One region of the Arthrobacter sp. FW306-2-2C-D06B genome, then DNA from elsewhere that is predicted to be linked to it. Evidence: riboswitches for the same ligand, from Rfam matches in the RefSeq annotation. Region 1 holds a riboswitch; each other region holds the start of a gene.
The links. Region 1 has a riboswitch for thiamine pyrophosphate ahead of LFT47_RS19475 (ECF transporter S component). Riboswitches for the same ligand answer to the same signal wherever they lie in the genome.
Positions count from the first base shown of each region.

Region 2: another riboswitch for thiamine pyrophosphate. It lies ahead of thiO (glycine oxidase ThiO); the one in region 1 lies ahead of LFT47_RS19475 (ECF transporter S component).
Region 3: another riboswitch for thiamine pyrophosphate. It lies ahead of thiD (bifunctional hydroxymethylpyrimidine kinase/phosphomethylpyrimidine kinase); the one in region 1 lies ahead of LFT47_RS19475 (ECF transporter S component).
Region 4: another riboswitch for thiamine pyrophosphate. It lies ahead of thiC (phosphomethylpyrimidine synthase ThiC); the one in region 1 lies ahead of LFT47_RS19475 (ECF transporter S component).

Region 1 covers NZ_CP084560.1:4,176,525-4,181,134, forward strand. The annotation lists gene LFT47_RS19465 (energy-coupling factor transporter transmembrane component T family protein) at 1-456, opposite strand, end outside; gene LFT47_RS19470 (ABC transporter ATP-binding protein) at 453-2,063, opposite strand; gene LFT47_RS19475 (ECF transporter S component) at 2,063-2,692, opposite strand; TPP riboswitch at 2,767-2,903, opposite strand; gene LFT47_RS19480 (NUDIX hydrolase) at 3,095-3,841, shown strand; gene LFT47_RS19485 (DUF4235 domain-containing protein) at 3,893-4,153, shown strand; gene mnhG (monovalent cation/H(+) antiporter subunit G) at 4,150-4,610, opposite strand, start outside; gene LFT47_RS19495 (monovalent cation/H+ antiporter complex subunit F) at 4,610-4,610, opposite strand, start outside.
Region 2 covers NZ_CP084560.1:3,249,525-3,254,134, forward strand. The annotation lists gene LFT47_RS15115 (thiazole synthase) at 1-250, opposite strand, end outside; gene thiS (sulfur carrier protein ThiS) at 254-490, opposite strand; gene thiO (glycine oxidase ThiO) at 487-1,791, opposite strand; TPP riboswitch at 1,783-1,902, opposite strand; gene thiE (thiamine phosphate synthase) at 1,929-2,618, shown strand; gene LFT47_RS15135 (RNB domain-containing ribonuclease) at 2,656-4,176, shown strand; gene LFT47_RS15140 (DEAD/DEAH box helicase) at 4,465-4,610, shown strand, end outside.
Region 3 covers NZ_CP084560.1:2,792,730-2,797,339, reverse strand. The annotation lists gene LFT47_RS13020 (Rne/Rng family ribonuclease) at 1-2,274, shown strand, start outside; TPP riboswitch at 2,423-2,519, shown strand; gene thiD (bifunctional hydroxymethylpyrimidine kinase/phosphomethylpyrimidine kinase) at 2,511-4,031, shown strand; gene rplU (50S ribosomal protein L21) at 4,464-4,610, shown strand, end outside.
Region 4 covers NZ_CP084560.1:2,887,764-2,892,373, reverse strand. The annotation lists gene LFT47_RS13495 (alpha/beta fold hydrolase) at 1-204, shown strand, start outside; gene thiC (phosphomethylpyrimidine synthase ThiC) at 229-2,061, opposite strand; TPP riboswitch at 2,030-2,137, opposite strand; gene LFT47_RS13485 (amidohydrolase family protein) at 2,247-3,341, shown strand; gene LFT47_RS13480 (VOC family protein) at 3,420-4,292, shown strand; gene LFT47_RS13475 (hypothetical protein) at 4,369-4,610, shown strand, end outside.

The DNA of each region.
Region 1 (4,610 bases):
GGTGCCCAGGACAAAACGGTGCGGCAGTTTCGCCTTCTGCGCCAGGGCATCGGCAAGGTCCGTCGGATCGGTGCAACTCATCAAGAGAATGGCCGGCAGCGCGATCGCCAAGCCGCGCAGCATGAACCCGAGTCCCAGCTGAAGCGAGCCTTCGCTGATCGACCAGATCCCGACGTCGAGCAGTATCCTCCCGCTGTCGGCCGACAGGATCGCGGTGCTCCAGCCGCCAAGCGCCGCCGCGATAATCAGGGGCCAGCCGCGCTGCCACAGCAAGCGCACGGTGAGCCCCGCGAGGGGGAACAGCGCCAGTTCGCCAAGGAGCGCCGTCGAGGCGGACACGAGGTCGATGGACAGCGCCAAGACCAAGGTGATCAGGAAGACAGAGACAAACTTGGCCAGAGGATTCGCCCGGGTCAGGAGGGCATTATTGCCGCGCAGGGTCAGGGTTTCCCTCATGCCGCACCCGCTTCCTGCCGGGCCCCGCCTTGGAACGCGGGCTCGAACCGCATTTCGGTGCCGCCCAGGACGGAGCTGAACTCCTGGTCGTGGGTCACGGACACCACGGAGGTTCCGGCGTCGAGCAGTTCGGAGAGGAACGACGCAAGCTCGGCCCAAGTGTTCGCGTCCTGGCCGAACGTGGGTTCGTCCAGCACCAGTACCCGGGGGTGGGCTGCGAGCACTGTCGCCACGGACAGCCGGCGCTTTTCGCCCCCGGAGAGCGTGTACGGATTGGCGTCCACCAAATGCCCCAGGCGCAGCCGTTCCAACAACTCGTCCACCCGTTCCTCGCCATGGCCAAGGTGCTTCGGGCCGAACAGGAGCTCGTCGAGCACGCGGCCGGTCACGAACTGATGTTCAGGCTCTTGGAACACCGTCCCGATGCGGGAGATCAGCTGCTGGGCCTTCCACTTGAACGGGTCGGTGCCGGCCCCGTCGCTGAGCCCGACGGCGGCAGTCACCGTGCCGGACACCGGCGCCAACAAGCCCGCGAGGGTCAACGCGAAGGTCGATTTTCCGGCGCCGTTGGGACCGGTGATGGTCAGGGCCTGCCCGGCGAGCACTTCGGCGTCGAGGCCGGACTGCACAGGAAGAGGCGGGATGGTTTTGAACCTGCGGCGCCGTGGCCGTTCGCGGGACACCGCGAGCTCCTGCGTGGCGAGCAGCAGTTCTCCAGCGTTGCCGGGGCCGGAGCCTACTCTCGAGCCGGAACCTGTTCCCGAACGTGGCCGGGTGGCCGGCACGTACCCGGGCACCCAGACGCCCGCAGCAGTGAGCATGTCCCTTGCTTGCACCAACACGGTGTCCGGATCGCCGTCCAGGAGCACCGCCGGCGTCGACCCTCCCGTGGACGAGGAGCTGCCCGGCTGCAGCACTACGATCCGGTCCACAAGGTCTTTCCAGACGGAGACCCGGTGCTCCACCACCACCAACGTGGCGCCGGTCTTATCGAGGCAGCGGCCCACGGCATCGCGTACTTCCAACACGCCGGCGGGGTCCAGGTTGGCCGTCGGCTCGTCCAGGAGGATCAAGCCGGGCCGCATCGCCAGGATGCCGGCCAGCGCAAGTCGTTGCTTCTGCCCGCCCGAGAGGGCCGACGTCGGGTGATCGAGCGGGAAGCTGCCGCTCGCACTATTCCGCAGCCCGACGTCGTCGAGCGCTTCATGGACCCGCTTCCAGATCTCTTCCCGCGGCACGCAAAGGTTCTCCGCGCCGAACGCGACGTCGTCGCCCAGCCGGGAAAGCACCACCTGGGTTTCCGGGTCCTGCTGCATGAGTCCGGCACGGCCCCGCTGGGCCCTCGGCGAAACACCGTCCACCAGCAACGAGCCGGTCTCGTCGGCGTCGTCACCTTCCTCGCCCAACACGCCCGCCAGGGCATGCAGGAGCGTCGACTTGCCCGCGCCCGAGGGGCCGAGCAGGAGCACACGCTCCCCTGGACGGATGTCCAGGTCGAGGGCGTGGATGGCCTGCGTGGTGCGGCCCGCGTGCCGCCAGCCCCAGCCTTGCGCGGAAATGGCGGCGGGTCGCACCACAGAAGGGGTGCCGGAATCAGGGCTGGGCATCAGGAAAAGACGGGCTCCGAGGCGGCCTTGCGGGACGCGAACGCACTCAGGACACCGGTCCTGGCCAGGCCGCGGGTCGCGATCCAGGACAGGGCTCCGGCAATGACGGCACCGGAGATCGTGCAGAACACGATGTACGCGAGCTTGTCGACCGGTTCGTAAGCGATGTTCCAGCCCCACGGGAGGAAGGAGTCGTTCAGACCGCAGAACAGGCCCGCGCCGGCACCGGCCAGCAGGGACACCGGCAGGTTGAACTTCTTGTACATGAAGGCCAGGAAGATGAGTTCCGCGCCGAGGCCTTGGAGCAGGCCCGAGATCAGCACCGTGGTTCCGTACTGCGAACCCATGATGAGCTCACTGGTGGCGGCCACCGTCTCGCAGAATATTGCCGCACCGGGCTTGCGGACGATGAGCATGCCCAGCACTGCCGGAATCATCCAGCCGCCGGCGATCAGGCCGCTCAGCGGCGGGTAGCCGGCGGACATCGGCGTTGCAACCAGAGCCATCTGGTCCCATGCCCAGAAGATCACGCCACCGGCGATCGAGATCAGTGCCGCCACGACGATGTCCACGACGCGCCAGTTGTAACCAGGCTTGGTGAGGCCCGGCCTTGCAGAAATACCAGTCATTTTGTCCTCCTGAGGAACAGGAGGGGAAAGTGTTTCCGGTTGCCTGCGAGCGGCTTCCGCCGCGCCGGTCCGGACACTATGAGAACTCGACTCCCTTGCGCCGGTACTAGCCGGATCAGGTTCGAGGGTCTGCGGCTGTCCGCACTCTCAGCGCCCGTCCTCCGTGCCGCATTGCTGCGAGCCCGACGGCGGCGCTCCCCTGTCGTTATCAATCCACCCTTTTGGGCGTGGTTCAGTTTACACCTTGGCGGGGTTTCGGGCGCTGTGCCGGAACGGGTACCGACAGATTCTGCTGGATCACCGGCCGGGTGAGCGCAGGCAGGCCCGGAATGGCGCGGGCGGCCGAGGAAACTGGGAGAATGATCCAGCAGAATGTGACGCAGCGCGGGCAAAGGAGCGGTCTTGGCAGGCAATGGCGAAGCGAACAGCACCACGGTGGCCGAACCTAGGCTCGCCGCGAGCGTGATCCTGGTCCGCGAGGCCGCCGTTCCTACGGTCCAGTCAGACCTGGAGGTTCCGGCGGATGCCGGGCGCGGCCTGGAAGTCTTCGTCCAGCACCGCGTGACCACGATGGATTTCGCCGCGGGCATGGTCGTCTTCCCGGGAGGGCGAGTGGATCCGGCGGACAGCTCAGGCTGGGACTTCGCGGACGACGTCGTCGAGCGGCACGCCGACGCATGGCGCCGGAGCAGCATCGCCGTCGAGCCCGCTTCGGCCCGTTTCAACGCCGGCCGGGTGCTGGCGGCTGCGCGGCGCGAGGTGTTCGAAGAGGCCGGGCTGAAGCTCGACGCCGCCACCCTCCGCCCGTGGGCCAACTGGGTCACCCCGGCAGACCAGCCCAAGCGCTTCGACACATACTTCTACCTTGCCTGCCCGCTTTCGGGTGCAGAGCCAAGGCACCAAACCACGGAAGCGTCGTCGTCCTTGTGGATGCCGGTCCATGGGATCCTGGATGCCGAAGCCGCCGGAACCCTCAAGCTCATGCCGCCCACGCTGGCGCTGCTGGATGAGCTCCTCGCCCTCGGCACGGTGGAAGCGATACTGGCCGAGGACCGTGACATCGTGCCCGTCCGTCCAAAGCCTGGAGCTCTGGAGGAGTTCTTCCGGCTGAGGCGCCAATCCCCAACCGTTGCTCCGGAACTGCCCTGAAGTGGAGTTAGGCTGGGGACGATCCTGTTTCCTCCCGCAAGGAGTCCCGGAATGAACCTCCTCATCAAGCTGCTCGGCACTGGCGTCAGCATCGGCGCAGGCTTTGTCGGCACCAAACTCGTCAATGCGTTGTGGGAAAAGTCCACCGGCAAGAAGCCTCCCAAGGGTCACGATGACATGGAGGCAAGCCTGCGCTCGGCACTGACCTTCGCGCTGATTTCGGCGACCGTCAGCGCAGTCATCCAGGTTTTCGCAAGCCGCAGTACCCAGCGCGCCATCTCGCGTTTCTCGAAGACGCAGGACATCGTCTAGGCTGACCGCCCGCCATCCCGGCCGTTCGCGGCTGAGCTCCCGCCGTTCCCGGTGTTGGGCATTGCCGGTTCCGTTTCCTGAGCTTTCTCAGCTGCCCGTTGACCGGCAGCCCGCAGCACCACGGCCTCGAGTTCGTCTATGGTCAGCAACTCGCGGTGGAGGTGCTTGGTCCGGTAGCCTGCGCGGCCCACCATGTGTGCGGATACGGGCACGGTCAGCAGCTGGAAGATCCAGGCCACCGCCAGGATCGGCCACACCCACCATTCGCGCATCTGCAGCCCGATGGCCGCCAAGACAAGGAACAGCCCCAACACTTGCGGCTTGGTGGCCGCGTGCATGCGGCTCATAAGGTCCGGGAACCGCAACAGGCCGATTGCCGCGCCCAATGACATCAGCGCGCCAACAATCAGCAGCACTGCGGTGACCGCATCGATCACTGCGTCAACTCCGGTGGCAT
Region 2 (4,610 bases), 930 kb from region 1:
CGGCTGTGTTGGGCAGGACACGGATGCCATGGTCCACGAGCAACTGGAAAAGCGAACCTGTTTCCGTCGGTGAGTACCTCCGCATGGCAACGGTGGTGAGTTCGGTGCCGGAGGCCAGCAACGCTGCCCCCAGGCCGTCCAGGCTCGGGGCTCCGCCGGTCCCCATGATGAGGCGCGAGCCGAACTCGACGCCGTCGATCACCAGGGCGTCGGTGTGGGTGCTTACTTCGTGTGTGCTTGCTGTGGTCATGGTTCAGCCTCCCTGTACTGCGGTAACGATTTCGAGTTCGTCGCCCTCTGCGAGCGCGGTGGCAGCCCACTGGCTGCGTGGCACCACTTCGGAATTGCGCGCGACGGCGACGCCGATCTTGCGTCCGTCGGCCGCCTGGCCGCTGGGGTCCACAACACGTCCGGTGATGTGGCTGACGAGGGTGGTGACAGACGCGTCGTCGCTCAGCGTGTGGTCTGCACCGTTCAATTTGATGTTCATGCGTGGTCCTTCGGAAGGGGATTTGAGGTACCGGCCGATGGGCCGTCTGTTGAGGCCCGTGCCGCCGAAAGCTGGCGGGAGAAGCGGTCCGGGCGGAACTTGTTCCAACGGGGATCCGCGGTGCCGTCCATGAGTCCGAGGCAGATCTTCGCCGCTGCCGGAGTGAGGAGCACGCCGTGGCGGAAGAAACCGCTGGCCACGATGAGGCCGGGCACAGTTCCTTCACGCCCTTCCACGCGGCCGAGCAGCGGTGCGTTGTCCGGAGTGCCCGGACGGGCACGAGCAGTCGCTTCCAGGAGTTCCAGTTCTGCGACAGCCGGAACCAGTACCTGGGCGTCGCGGAGCAATTGGTACACGCCGCCGGCCGACACCGGATTGGCCGATCCCCCGGACGCCGACAAGCCGCCTTCGCGCTGCGTCGCGCCGATCACCACGGTCCCGTCGTCGCGAGGGACGATATACACGGGCACTCCGCGCACCATTCCGCGAACCGTAGCGGTGACCAACGGTTGCAATTGCTCCGGGACGCGCAAACGCAGTATGTCGCCATACACCGGACGCAACGCGAGTGACAACCCATCCGGCAGGCCGTCCAAGCGGGCGGCATTCAGCCCGTTGGCAACCACCGTTTCCGTGGCGAGCACGTTGATGCCCGAGTCCATCACAGCCCCCACGACGCGCCCGTCCTCCCACAGGAGGCCCGCCGCAGTTTCCTGGACCGCAAAACCGTCCTCGGCGCCCGGAATCCAGCTCGAATCGCCGGGCTGGTGGTCTGCCAGCGCGCCCAGGATCGCGGCTGAAAGCCGGCGCGGATCCACTTGGTGGTCGCCAGGAATGTCGTAGGCACAGGAAATCTGCGGGCTCAGCAACGGCTCACGCTCCCGCGCCTCGCGCAACGGCACGGATTCCACCACGAGGCCGTTGGCCAGCTGGACGTCCCGGAGATCGGCGAGCGCCCGGCGGTCCGCGGCGTCCGCACCGACGGCGAGGGTCGGCGTCGTGCGGTAACCCGTGCTGAGTCCGGCCCTTGAGCCGGTCACATTGCGTTCGAAGTCCGGCCACAACGCCGACGATTCGAGCATGAGCTCCAGGAGGTCCTCTTCCTGGTAGTGCAGTTCACTGACGGGTGCCAACATGCCCGCCGCCGCGAACGTAGCGCCGCTGGCCGGTGCGGGATCGATGAGGACAACCGAACGGCCGGACCTGCGGGCTTCCCACGCGATGCCGAGGCCAATGACACCGCCCCCGATCACCGCGACATCCGCGCGCAGCGGTTCGTGCTGGGTGTTTACTTCGTCCATGGAGTCCTTCCCTACGCCGGTACTAGCCGGATCAGGTCAAGCGGTCGGCGCTGAAGCCCTCTCAGCCGCGCGGCGATTGTGACTGCCGCCGCGGCTCCCGCGGTACCAGCCCAGTTTAGAGGAACTACTCTGTTTCCATGACCCAGCACGATGTCCACACCACCGCCCGCCTTTACCTGTGCACCGACGCCCGCAAGCAACAAGGTGATTTTGAGCAGTTTGTCGATGCCGCATTCGAGGGCGGCGTGGACATCATCCAGCTGCGTGACAAGACGATTGAAGCGGCAGAAGAACTCGAACTCCTGGCGATCCTGCAATCCGTGGCACACCGTCACGGCCGTCTCTGGGCAGTCAACGACCGGGCGGACGTAGCTTCCCTCTCGGGCGCACCTGTTTTCCATATCGGCCAAAAGGACATTCCGCTGCGCTCGGCCCGGAAGCTGCTCCACGACCCCACCATCATCGGCCTCTCCACGCACACGCCGGAGCAGATTGACGCCGCCATCGCCGCATCGCCTGGCCGCAGCGGCCTGGACTACTTCTGCGTCGGGCCGGTGTGGGCCACCCCCACGAAGCCGGGGCGCTCCGCCGTCGGGCTCGATCTGGTGAAGTACGCTGCCAACGCGGTGAAGCAGGCAGACGAAGAGACCGTCGGGGGCGTCGTGCTCCCTTGGTTTGCGATCGGCGGGATCGATCTCGGCAACGTGGAAGAGGTCGTGCAGGCCGGCGCGAGCCGCATCGTGGTGGTTCGCGCCATCACTGAGGCGGAGGATCCGACGGCGGCAGCCCGGGCACTCCTGGATGCCTTGGACGCAGCGGCGGCCTAGCGAGACTCCGGAAGATTTTGGAGTTACCCTGACTTTCGTGTCACATCAGCGGTTAGCCCCGAATGTCAGTGAAACGTCGAACCAGCTCGCGGAAGCGCTGGCGGCGCTTCGGACTGAACTCGAGCTGCCCGCAGGTTATCCCGCTGAAGCGCTGCGGGACGCCGAAGCCGCGGTTTCCGGACACACCCTGCCGGCGCAGGACTTCACGGACGTTCCGTTCATCACGATCGACCCGGCTTCTTCCACGGATCTCGACCAGGCCCTCTTCATTGACAGGTCCGGCGATGGTTACAGGGTTCTCTACGCCATCTCGGATGTGCCTTCCTTTGTGCCCCCGGGAGGCGCTCTCGACGCCGAGACCCGCCGCCGCGGGCAAACGTACTACGCCCCGGACGGCCGCATCCCGCTGCACCCCGAGATCATCAGCGAGCATGCCGGGAGCTTGCTGGCCGGCCAGACGTGCGGCGCGTTCGTGTGGGACTTCGAACTCGATGCCGAGGCGGAGTTCCGCACCGTCTCCGTGCGCCGGGCAAGCGTACGAAGCCGCGCCAAGCTCAACTACAAGGGCGTGCAGCGGGAGATTGATTCCGGAACGGCTGATCCCGTCCTGCAGTTGCTGAAGGAAGTCGGGCTCAAGCGGGTGGAACTCGAACGCCGCCGCGGCGGGGCAAGCCTGAACATGCCTGAGCAGGAAATCGTCCAACTGCCCGACGGCGAGGGGTACAGGATCGTCGCCGCTCCCTCGCTGCCGGTGGAGGACTGGAACGCCCAGATCTCGCTCATGACGGGGATGGCTGCCGCCCAGTTGATGCTCGACGGCAAAGTGGGGATTTTGCGCACCATGCCGGCCCCCGACGAGCGCTCGCTGCTCCATTTCAAACGGCAAACGGGGGCACTCGGGAAACCCTGGACCGAGGGGACCAGCTATGGAGAGTACCTCCGGACCCTCGACGCAAAGGACCCCCGGCAACTCGCCATCCTCCATTCAGCGGGGCTGCTTTTCCGTGGTGCCGGCTATACGCCTTTCGACGGCGAGGTGCCGGGCAGCGTCATGCAGTCAGCCATCGGGGCACCGTATGCCCACACCACCGCGCCGTTGCGCCGGCTTGTCGATCGTTTCGTGCTGGTCATCTGCGAAGCATTGAGCAATGGAACTGAGATCCCTGCATGGGCCCGGCGTGCTTTGCCGAGCCTGCCCGAGATCATGGCGTCATCCGACCAGCTTGCCGCCAAAATGGAGCGCCTGGCCTTGGACACGGTGGAGGCAGCCCTCCTGGTGAACCACATCGGACAGGAATTCGACGCCGTAGTGATTTCCGGATCGAAACCCGCCAAGAACAACGGAAACGGCAACGGGAACAGCGCCAACGGCAACGGCAACAACGGCAACGGCAATGGGAACGGAGCCCCGCACGGCCCTTACGGCATCGTCCAGATCGCCGAGCCGGCGGTCACCGCTCGCTGCGACGGCGAAATGGAGTCCGGCACGAAAGTCCGGGTGAAACTGCTTGACGCGGATATTGCCACCCGCCAAATCACCTTCGAACTGATCCCGTAGCACACTCCATTCGCGGGCCCGGGACCGGGATCCGGGGATTATCGCCCCCAGACGCTAGACTGGGTGAGTAGTAATGGATGCCCGGTCGTTGATTCAGTTAATTTTTTGACATCAACAAGCCCGCCCCTACGCGATCTTGAGATACACCAGCTGGTCCCCAGTGCCAGTATTTAGATAGCCCGCGATCGGCTTCCACTGGATTTGCTTGCGCCCATCCGTGCTCCGGAACGGCCCTGCCACAACCGTTGAGCACGCAGCGCAGCCCAAATGAATAAGGAAAACTCCACTGTGAGTGAATTGCACACCCATGAAGTTCTGACAGACGGAACCGAAACGATCGAACCCGAGGAAACCATTTCCTCGGACGAAACACCCCACGAGATCGCAGAAAAGACCTTCGCCGACTACAACGTCCGCGCCGACATCGTCGAATC
Region 3 (4,610 bases), 1.4 Mb from region 1:
CTGGAGTTGACTGGTGGCGGAGACGACGATCCCCCCAACACTGTCACCCGTGTCCGCGCCCCCCGCGCACACGTTGAGTCCACCAGCAGCTCCGACCGCGTCACGAGCGTCAAGGGCTCCACTCGCCTTGAAGCCAAGAAGCAGCGCCGCCGCGAGTCCCGCGAGACCGGCCGCCGCCGACAGGTCATCACCGAGGCCGAATTCCTGGCCCGCCGTGAGTCCGTCGACCGCCAGATGATCGTTCGGCAGCGCGACGACAGGATCCAGATCGGTGTCCTGGAAGACGGCGTGCTCGCAGAGCACTTCGTGTCCAAGACACAGCAGGATTCCCTGATCGGCAACGTCTACCTGGGCAAGGTCCAGAATGTGCTGCCGTCGATGGAAGCCGCGTTCGTCGACATTGGACGCGGCCGCAACGCCGTGCTGTACGCCGGTGAAGTCAACTGGGATGCAGTCACCTTGGAAGGGAAACCGCGCCGCATCGAAAACGCCCTGAAATCAGGCGATTCCGTGTTGGTCCAGGTCACCAAGGACCCCGTGGGTCACAAGGGCGCACGCCTGACGAGCCAGATTTCGCTCCCAGGCCGCTACCTTGTGTACGTACCGGGCGGGTCAATGACCGGCATCTCCCGCAAGCTGCCCGACGTCGAGCGCAACCGCCTGAAGAAGATCCTCAAGGACCGCCTCCCGGAGAACGCGGGCGTCATTGTCCGCACCGCCGCCGAGGGAGCTTCCGAGGAAGAGCTGACGCACGACATCAACCGCCTGCGGGCCCAGTGGGAAGGCATCGAAAGCCAGTCCACGTCCACCAAGATCCTGGCACCGGAACTGCTGTACGGCGAACCGGACCTGACCATCAAGGTGGTCCGAGACGTCTTCAACGAGGACTTCTCCAAGCTCATCGTCTCCGGCGACGAAGCCTGGGACACCATCGAAGCCTACGTCACCTACGTGGCGCCGGACCTGGTGGGACGCCTCGAAAAGTGGACCTCGGATCAGGACATCTTCTCGGCATGGCGCGTGGACGAACAGATCCACAAGGCACTGGAGCGCAAGGTCTTCCTGCCCTCCGGCGGTTCGCTCGTGATCGACCGCACCGAGGCCATGACGGTTGTTGACGTCAACACCGGGAAGTTCACCGGCAGCGGTGGCAACCTCGAGGAAACCGTCACCAAGAACAACCTTGAGGCTGCCGAGGAAGTGGTCCGCCAGCTGCGCTTGCGCGACATCGGCGGAATCATCGTCATCGACTTCATCGACATGGTCCTGGAATCCAACCGCGATCTCGTGTTGCGCCGCTTGGTCGAATGCCTCGGCCGGGACCGCACCAAGCACCAGGTCGCCGAGGTGACGTCCCTTGGATTGGTCCAGATGACGCGCAAGCGCATGGGCACCGGCCTGCTGGAGGTCTTCGGCGAGCAGTGCGAAACCTGCGCCGGTCGCGGAATCGTCACGCACGACGAGCCTGTGGAACACCGTCGGGCCAACGTGGTGGCCGCCGAACACCACCACCCACGCACGGAGTCACAGCCGACCGTCCGGCCTGAACAGCGCAAGCGTCGCCGCGGCAGGGGCACGGGTCCGGGGACTACCGAACTCCCGAGCACCCCACCTGTGCCGGTCCACACCGTGGAATCCACCGATCCGAACCGCCAGGCAGCCACCCGCGCAGCCCTTGCCACCATCGCGGCGGCAGCCCACGCAGCCCACCTGCACGACGACGAGCTCCACCACGCGGCGGAATTGCTCGCCGACGGGCACGTAGCGGAAGCAACCCCGGTCCAGGCCCCCGCGGCCCCGGCCCAGGCTCCTGCCGCTGCGTCGAGTAGCGAGGAACGTTCGAAGCCTGTCCTGCGATTCGGCGGCGAGGAAGTTGCGTTGCCCTTCGTCCACCACGAAGAGGAGCCAGCGAGTGGTGCCCCTGCCATGAGCCTGGACCTGTTGGCACAGGCATTCGCGGGCCTCGGAGAAGCGCCCGACACTGCGACGACGGCACCTGAGGCCGAGGAAGTGCCCGCCGGGACCCCCGCGGCCGTTGCAAGCGGAGAATCCCCGGAAGCGGGTTCGCGTGGACGCCGAGGCCGTCGCAACCGCAGCGCCAGCCGGGCCCAGGGTGCCGCCAACGCCACCAACGTGGAGCACCACGAGGTTGCCGCGGCCGCCTCCGGTGGGGCCGCGCACGAGGCCAAGGCGACGGACGCTGCTCCAGCCAAGTCGACGGCGGCAGCGGAACCGATCATCCTCGGTGTCGGCGTGCCCAAGTCCGAACTCTAAACGCAGTATCCTGCCCGAAGCCCCGGCCGTTTCCGCTCCTGTGGAAACCGCCGGGGCTTCGGCGTTGCCTGCCAATTCACCGGACGACCGCTCCGCGCGGTTGCAAAGGGCGATTTCAGCGGGTGAGCTGTGATCCGGGTTAAGCTAGGGGACTGACACGGGGTGCCGCGCACCAAGCCGGCTGAGACCAGACCCGTTGAACCTGTCCGGTTAGCACCGGCGAAGGGATGTCTTGCATGACTGTTTCAGCGCAATCAGCCGTCTACCCGCTCAAGGCTATCCAGCGGGCCATCCCGAGGGTCCTCAGCATTGCCGGCTCGGATCCTTCGGGTGGCGCCGGGATCCAGGCGGACCTCAAGAGCATTGCGGCCAACGGAGGCTATGGCATGGCCGTGATTACGGCGCTCACGGTACAAAACACGCAGGGCGTCACTGCCGTCCATGTGCCTCCTGTGGAATTCCTGCGCCAGCAATTGGATGCCATTAGCGACGACATCACCGTCGATGCCGTCAAAATCGGCATGCTCGGGGACGCGGCCGTCATCCACGAAGTCCGTCGCTGGCTCGGCGAGGCGCGCCCCGCCGTCGTCGTGCTGGATCCGGTGATGATCGCGACCAGTGGCGACCGGCTCCTCGCGGAGTCCGCTGAAACCGCGCTGCGGGAACTTCTGCCCCTCGCCGATTTGGTGACCCCCAACCTTCCTGAATTGGCCATGCTGCTCGGCGAACCTGAAGCCACTGACTGGGCCACGGCGTTGGAGCAAGGCAAACGCTTGGCCGCTGCCTGTGGAAACACCGTCCTGGTGAAGGGTGGCCATCTGCAGGGAGCGGGCTGCCCCGATGCCTTGGTCAACACCGGGGGAGTACTGAGCCAGGACGTGGTGGAATTCGCCGGCCAACGCGTGGAGACCCGCAACAGCCATGGCACGGGATGTTCCCTCTCCTCGGCGATGGCGACGGCCAAGGCGCGGCTCGGCGATTGGGAGTCCGCCCTGCGCGTAGTCAAGCCCTGGCTTCAGGAAGCGCTGACCCAGTCCGAGGTGCTGGAAGTCGGGAAGGGCAACGGGCCGATCCATCATTTCCATGCGCTCCAGCAGGACCTTCAACCGGGGGATTTCGCCGTCCGGATGTGGGACGCCGCCCAAACGGAACTTGCGGCCATTTATGGCTTGGACTTCATCCAGCACTTGCAAACCGGTGGCCTCAGCGAAGCGCAGTTCAGCTATTACCTGTCGCAGGATGCCATCTATCTCAACGGCTATTCGAGGGTCCTGGCACGGGCAAGCGCCCTCGCCCCGAGTGAAACCGAACAGCTGTTCTGGGCCCGCGGCTCGCAGATGTGCCTTGAGGTCGAGTCCGAGCTGCACCGGAATTGGCTCAATGGACGCCAGGTAAGCGGAGAGCTAGGACCGGTCACCAAGGCCTACGTGGACCACTTGCTGGCGGCGTCGGCGTCGGGAAGCTACGCCGTGCTGCTGGCTGCCGTGCTTCCCTGCTACTGGTTGTACGCCGAGGTGGGACACCAGCTCCACCTTGGCTACATTCGGGCCGGAGCGTCGGACGAGCACCCTTACGCAGACTGGCTGCGCACCTACGCGGACGAAGCGTTCGCAGAGGCCACCCGCAAGGCGATCGACATCACGGATGCCGCCGCACAGGCCGCGTCGCCAGCGGAGCGCACCGCGATGATGGAGGCGTTTGCCCAATCCTGCCGTTATGAAACGGCGTTCTTCGATGCTCCAAGATTGCATGCCTGAGCCCGTTTTCCGGGACGGAGACAGCGGAGCGAGGCAGCGGAGCAAGGCGCATTTCGCGGGCGCTGCAGCGTGTCGTCGCGAGGATCCGAGCTTTTCCCGGCCGGCAGGGTAAGGTGGACGGGCACGGTACCGGATGGCGACATAGCCAGTCTGTGGCAGCCATCACGTGGCAGCCTCCGGACCTGGCCTCATTTGCAGCCGAAGGCGAAACTAGCGTAATCTAGATCTTCGGTGCTTACGCCAACACTTGGGTTATGCCCCTAGAAACCGTTCATTTGGAACTTACCTTTCATTTGGAACTATTCGAGGGATGACTCATGGATTCCGTACCGGAGTCCACGGCGTTGAGGCACAGCGTGAACCAGGCCCGTTTTCGGATCGGGGTTCCGCACGCAAATTTAGTAATAAACGTCGAGAGAAGTGAGTGCCCAAGTGGTGTACGCGATTGTCCGCGCAGGCGGCCGCCAAGAAAAGGTTTCCGTTGGAGACTACGTAACCCTGAACCGCGTCCCCGGCGGAGCCGGCAGCACCCTTGAGCTGCCCGCACTGCTCCTGGTGGACGGTGACAAGGTCACCTCC
Region 4 (4,610 bases), 1.3 Mb from region 1:
ATCGTGCCCGGAGTCCCCACGCTTGTCCTGACCGGTGGTTGGGAACCCCTTTACGAAGAGATCGCCGGCTACTTGCAGGAAACCGGCGCCCTCCACCGCGTTGCGGCTGGAGGACACCGGCCTCATGATTCAGCTGAAGGAGACCGGATGATCCGGTCCTTCATCGCGGACGTCAGCCGCACCGGATCAGTGCAAGCTTCCTGATCAGTTCAGGCTTCCCGACATCGCTCAACGTTTTCCTGCGGGAACCTCGAGCTCGGGCAAGTAGACCTTGCCGCCGGATGCCAGGAATTCCTCGCTCTTTTCGCGCATCCCGCTGTACATCTCCGCGATGGCCGCTTGGGAATCCGCCGAGCCGTATTCGTCGCGGATGTCCTGGCTGATGCGCATGGAGCAGAATTTCGGTCCGCACATGGAGCAGAAATGCGCCGTCTTGGCCGGTTCCGCCGGGAGAGTCTCGTCGTGGAACGATTCGGCCGTGACCGGATCCAATGACAGCGCAAACTGGTCACGCCAGCGGAACTCGAAGCGGGCCTTGGACAGGGCATCGTCCCGTTCGTGGGCGCCGGGGTGTCCCTTCGCAAGGTCAGCTGCGTGGGCGGCGATTTTGTAGGTGATCACGCCTGTCTTGACATCGTCCTTGTTGGGCAGGCCCAGGTGTTCCTTCGGGGTGACGTAGCAGAGCATCGCGGTTCCATAGCGTGCGATCTCCGTGGCGCCAATGGCCGAGGTGATGTGGTCGTAGCCCGGAGCGACGTCGGTCACGAGCGGGCCGAGCGTGTAGAACGGGGCGCCGTCGCACAGCTCCTGCTGCCGCTCGACGTTCTCGCGGACGAGGTGGAACGGGATGTGCCCGGGGCCTTCCACCATGACCTGCACGTCGTACTTCCACGCCCGCTTCGTGAGCTCCGCGAGCGTGTCGAGCTCGGCGAACTGCGCGGCGTCGTTGGCGTCCGCCGTCGCTCCCGGGCGCAAACCGTCGCCGAGCGAGAACGCGACGTCGTACTTGGCGAAGATTTCGCAGAGTTCGTCGAAGTGGGTGTATAGGAAGTTTTCTTCGTGGTGCGCCAGGCACCAACCGGCCATGATGGAGCCGCCACGGGAAACGATGCCCGTCACGCGGTTCGCGGTGAGTGGCACGTACCGCAGCAACACGCCGGCGTGGATGGTCATGTAGTCCACGCCCTGCTCGCACTGTTCAATGACGGTGTCGCGGAAGATCTCCCAGTTGAGCTTGTTGGCTTCACCGTTGACCTTCTCGAGGGCCTGGTAAATGGGCACGGTGCCGATCGGCACGGGGGAGTTGCGGATGATCCATTCGCGGGTGGTGTGGATGTCGTCGCCCGTGGACAGGTCCATCACAGTGTCTGCGCCCCATTGCGTTGCCCACTGCAGCTTGTCCACTTCTTCGGCGATGGAACTGGTGACAGCCGAGTTGCCGATGTTGGCGTTGATCTTCACGAGGAACGCCTTGCCGATGATCATCGGTTCGGATTCGGGGTGGTTGATGTTGTTGGGGATGATGGCCCGGCCGGCGGCGACCTCGCTGCGGACGAGTTCCACGTCGCAGTTTTCGCGAAGTGCAACGAACTGCATTTCGGGCGTCACGATGCCCTGCTTGGCATAGTGCATCTGTGTCACGGTCTTGCCGTCGACGGCGCGGCGGGGCACCGGCTGTGCGCCCTTCCACTCGGCGGAGGCGGCGCCGCGGCGCACGGCCGACTTGCCGTCGTCGAGCAGGTTCCGTTCGCGGCCGCTGTAGGCCTCGGTGTCGCCGCGGGCTTCGATCCACTCGCTGCGGAACGGCTCGAGGCCAACCACAGGATCACTTCCCGGTCCCGCGGTGCGGTACACCTGGAAAGGCGCGTTGGCCTCGCCGTTGGGGGATGGTTCCAGGGTGATTTCCGTGACCGGAACCCGGATTCCCGTCTCAGTGTCTTCCAGGAACACGAGGGAATGCGACTTGAGGGACTGGGTCACTTCTTGAGCCGATCCGTTTTGGGTAGGGCTCAGCTGTGTTTCTTTGGTGCTCAAAGGATTACTCACTTCCTTCGCCGGCATTACCCGGACAGGTTCAACGGTCGCAGGCTGCGTCAGCCCGATCTCAGCCCTTGCAAGGGCCCCCGTGTGGTCGTAGATGAAGCTACCACAGCTATTGGTGCCTGGGAGAGATGTGACGGAGGACAGCTGTGACGGAGGACAGATGCGACCGAGCCGGGAACGGTGGCGGAGCTTAAGGTGGAATCATGGCGGAAATCATCGAGTTCAGCGGCGCCGTCCTTACCGGGCCGGAGGAGGAACGGCGCGGCCTCTGGTCGGTCGACGGACGGCTGACCTTTCTGCGGCCTGCTGCCGCACCGGACGTCGTCCTGGCCGGATGGGTGCTGCCCGGCCTTGTCGACGCGCACTGCCATGTTGGCTTGGGCAAGGGCGGGGCCGTCGACGACGAGACTGCGCGCCTGCAGGCGACGGCGGACCGGAACGCCGGAACGCTCTTGATCCGCGACGCCGGATCCGCAAGCGACACTCGCTGGCTGCAGCGCCGGACGGACATGCCCAGGATCATCCGCGCAGGCAGGCACATTGCCAGGCAACGCCGGTACATCCCCGGACTGGCCGAAGAAGTCGAGCCGGAGGATCTGGTCGAGGCGGTGCGCAAACAGGCGCGGTCCGGAGACGGCTGGGTCAAGATCGTCGGGGACTGGATCGACCGTTCCGCCGGGGATCTCGGCCCGTCCTTTCCGGCCGCCATCGTCAAGGACGCGGTCGCGGCAGCACATGCCGAGGGAGCCAGGGTGACCGCCCATTGCTTCGCCGAAGGGACTATCGACGACATGCTCGACGCCGGCATCGACTGCATCGAGCACGCCACAGGCCTCCTGCCGCACCATATTCCCCGGCTGTTGGACCAGGGTGTGCCGATTGTCCCCACCCTCATCAACATTGCGACCTTTCCGGACATCGCGAGGCAGGCGGAAGCGAAGTTCCCGCGATATTCCGCCCACATGACCAGGCTGTGGGAGCGCAGGCATGCACGCGTCGCCGAGGCATTCGACGCCGGAGTGCCGGTGTACGCCGGGACCGACGCCGGCAGCGTCATCAAGCACGGCCGGATCGGCGAGGAAATCCTGGAATTGCACCGCGCGGGCCTTCCGGCGGCCGCCGCCCTCGATGCCGCCTGCTGGTCCGCACGCGAGTGGCTGGGTGCCGACGGCATCAGCGAAGGTGCCAGTGCCGACGTCGTGCTCTACGCACACGATCCCCGCGCGTCCCTTGAGGTGGTGCTGAATCCGGGATGCACCGTGCTGAGGGGACATATTTCAGGGAACGTTGGGCATTAGGAATAAATTGAAGCTTCAAGTAATTTAGATAGATAGAGGTAGCCGAAGGGCGGCGCCACGAAAAGCCGGGAGTTTCACATGACCATCGCATCCAGCCAGGATCTCCTTCCTGCCGAACTCACCATGGGCACTGTCATGCTCAAAGTGGGGGACATGAAGCTCATGGGCGACTATTACCAGCGGGCTCTGGGGCTGGACGTGGTCGCCGAACAGGATGGCGGGCTCTACTTCGGCAGGCTCGGCAAGCCGTTGGTGCACCTCGCTCCGGCCTCCGGGCTCCAGATTCCGGGTCGCGGGGAGGCCGGACTGTTCCACACGGCTTTGCTCTTCGAAGACCAATCCTCGCTCGCCGCAACTGTTGCCTCGGCCGCGCAATACGAGCCCCACGCTTTCGTCGGAAGTGCGGACCACCTGGTCAGCGAGGCCTTCTACTTCACCGACCCCGAGGGCAACGGCATTGAGCTCTACTACGACAAGCCCCGCGAGGGCTGGGAGTGGAATGGCAGCTCGGTCGTCATGGACAGCCTGCCGCTCCCGCCGCAGCGCTACCTCCAGCAATACCTGAGCGAAGCAGCGGTGACGGGCCAGCATGAGGCGGGCGCCGGCGTCGGGCATGTCCACCTCCAGGTGGGCGACGTCCGGACCGCCCATGATTTCTACGTCGACACCCTGGGTTTCGAGCAGACCGCAGGCTGGCACGGGCAGGCCCTGTTCGTCTCCGCGGGCGGCTACCACCACCACATGGCCATGAATGTCTGGAACAGCCGCGGTGCAGGTCCGCGCAAGGACACGCTCGGTCTCGGCGAGGTGGTCATCGAAGTGCCGTCAGGCGACGACGTCGGCGCGCTCGCCGACCGCCTCAAGGTTGCCGGTATTGCGTCCCACCACACGGGCCGGGAGTTGCGCTTCGAGGACCCGTGGCGAAACCGGCTGCGGGTCGCCGTCCGCTAGGCTTGAGTTTGCAGCGTGGCGCATTTCGGCCGCCGCGCCGCAGCTCCGTTGGCACGAACGAATGAGAGTACTTTCCATGGGCTTTGCTGAAATCTTTATTGCCACCCACGATGAAGCACTCAAGAGGGCCGCTGCCCTGGAGAAGGGCAGTGACGTATCCGGCGCCGCAGTACGGATCCCGGGAATCAGCGATTTCGAAGTAGAACAGCTCGGCGACCTGGCCGGGACCGCCGTGCATGCAGGCGGGGCCGACTATGAGCTTTCTTTGGTTGACGTGACGAGCGATGCCTTGCTGGGCGTCCCCGATGCGATGGTGCG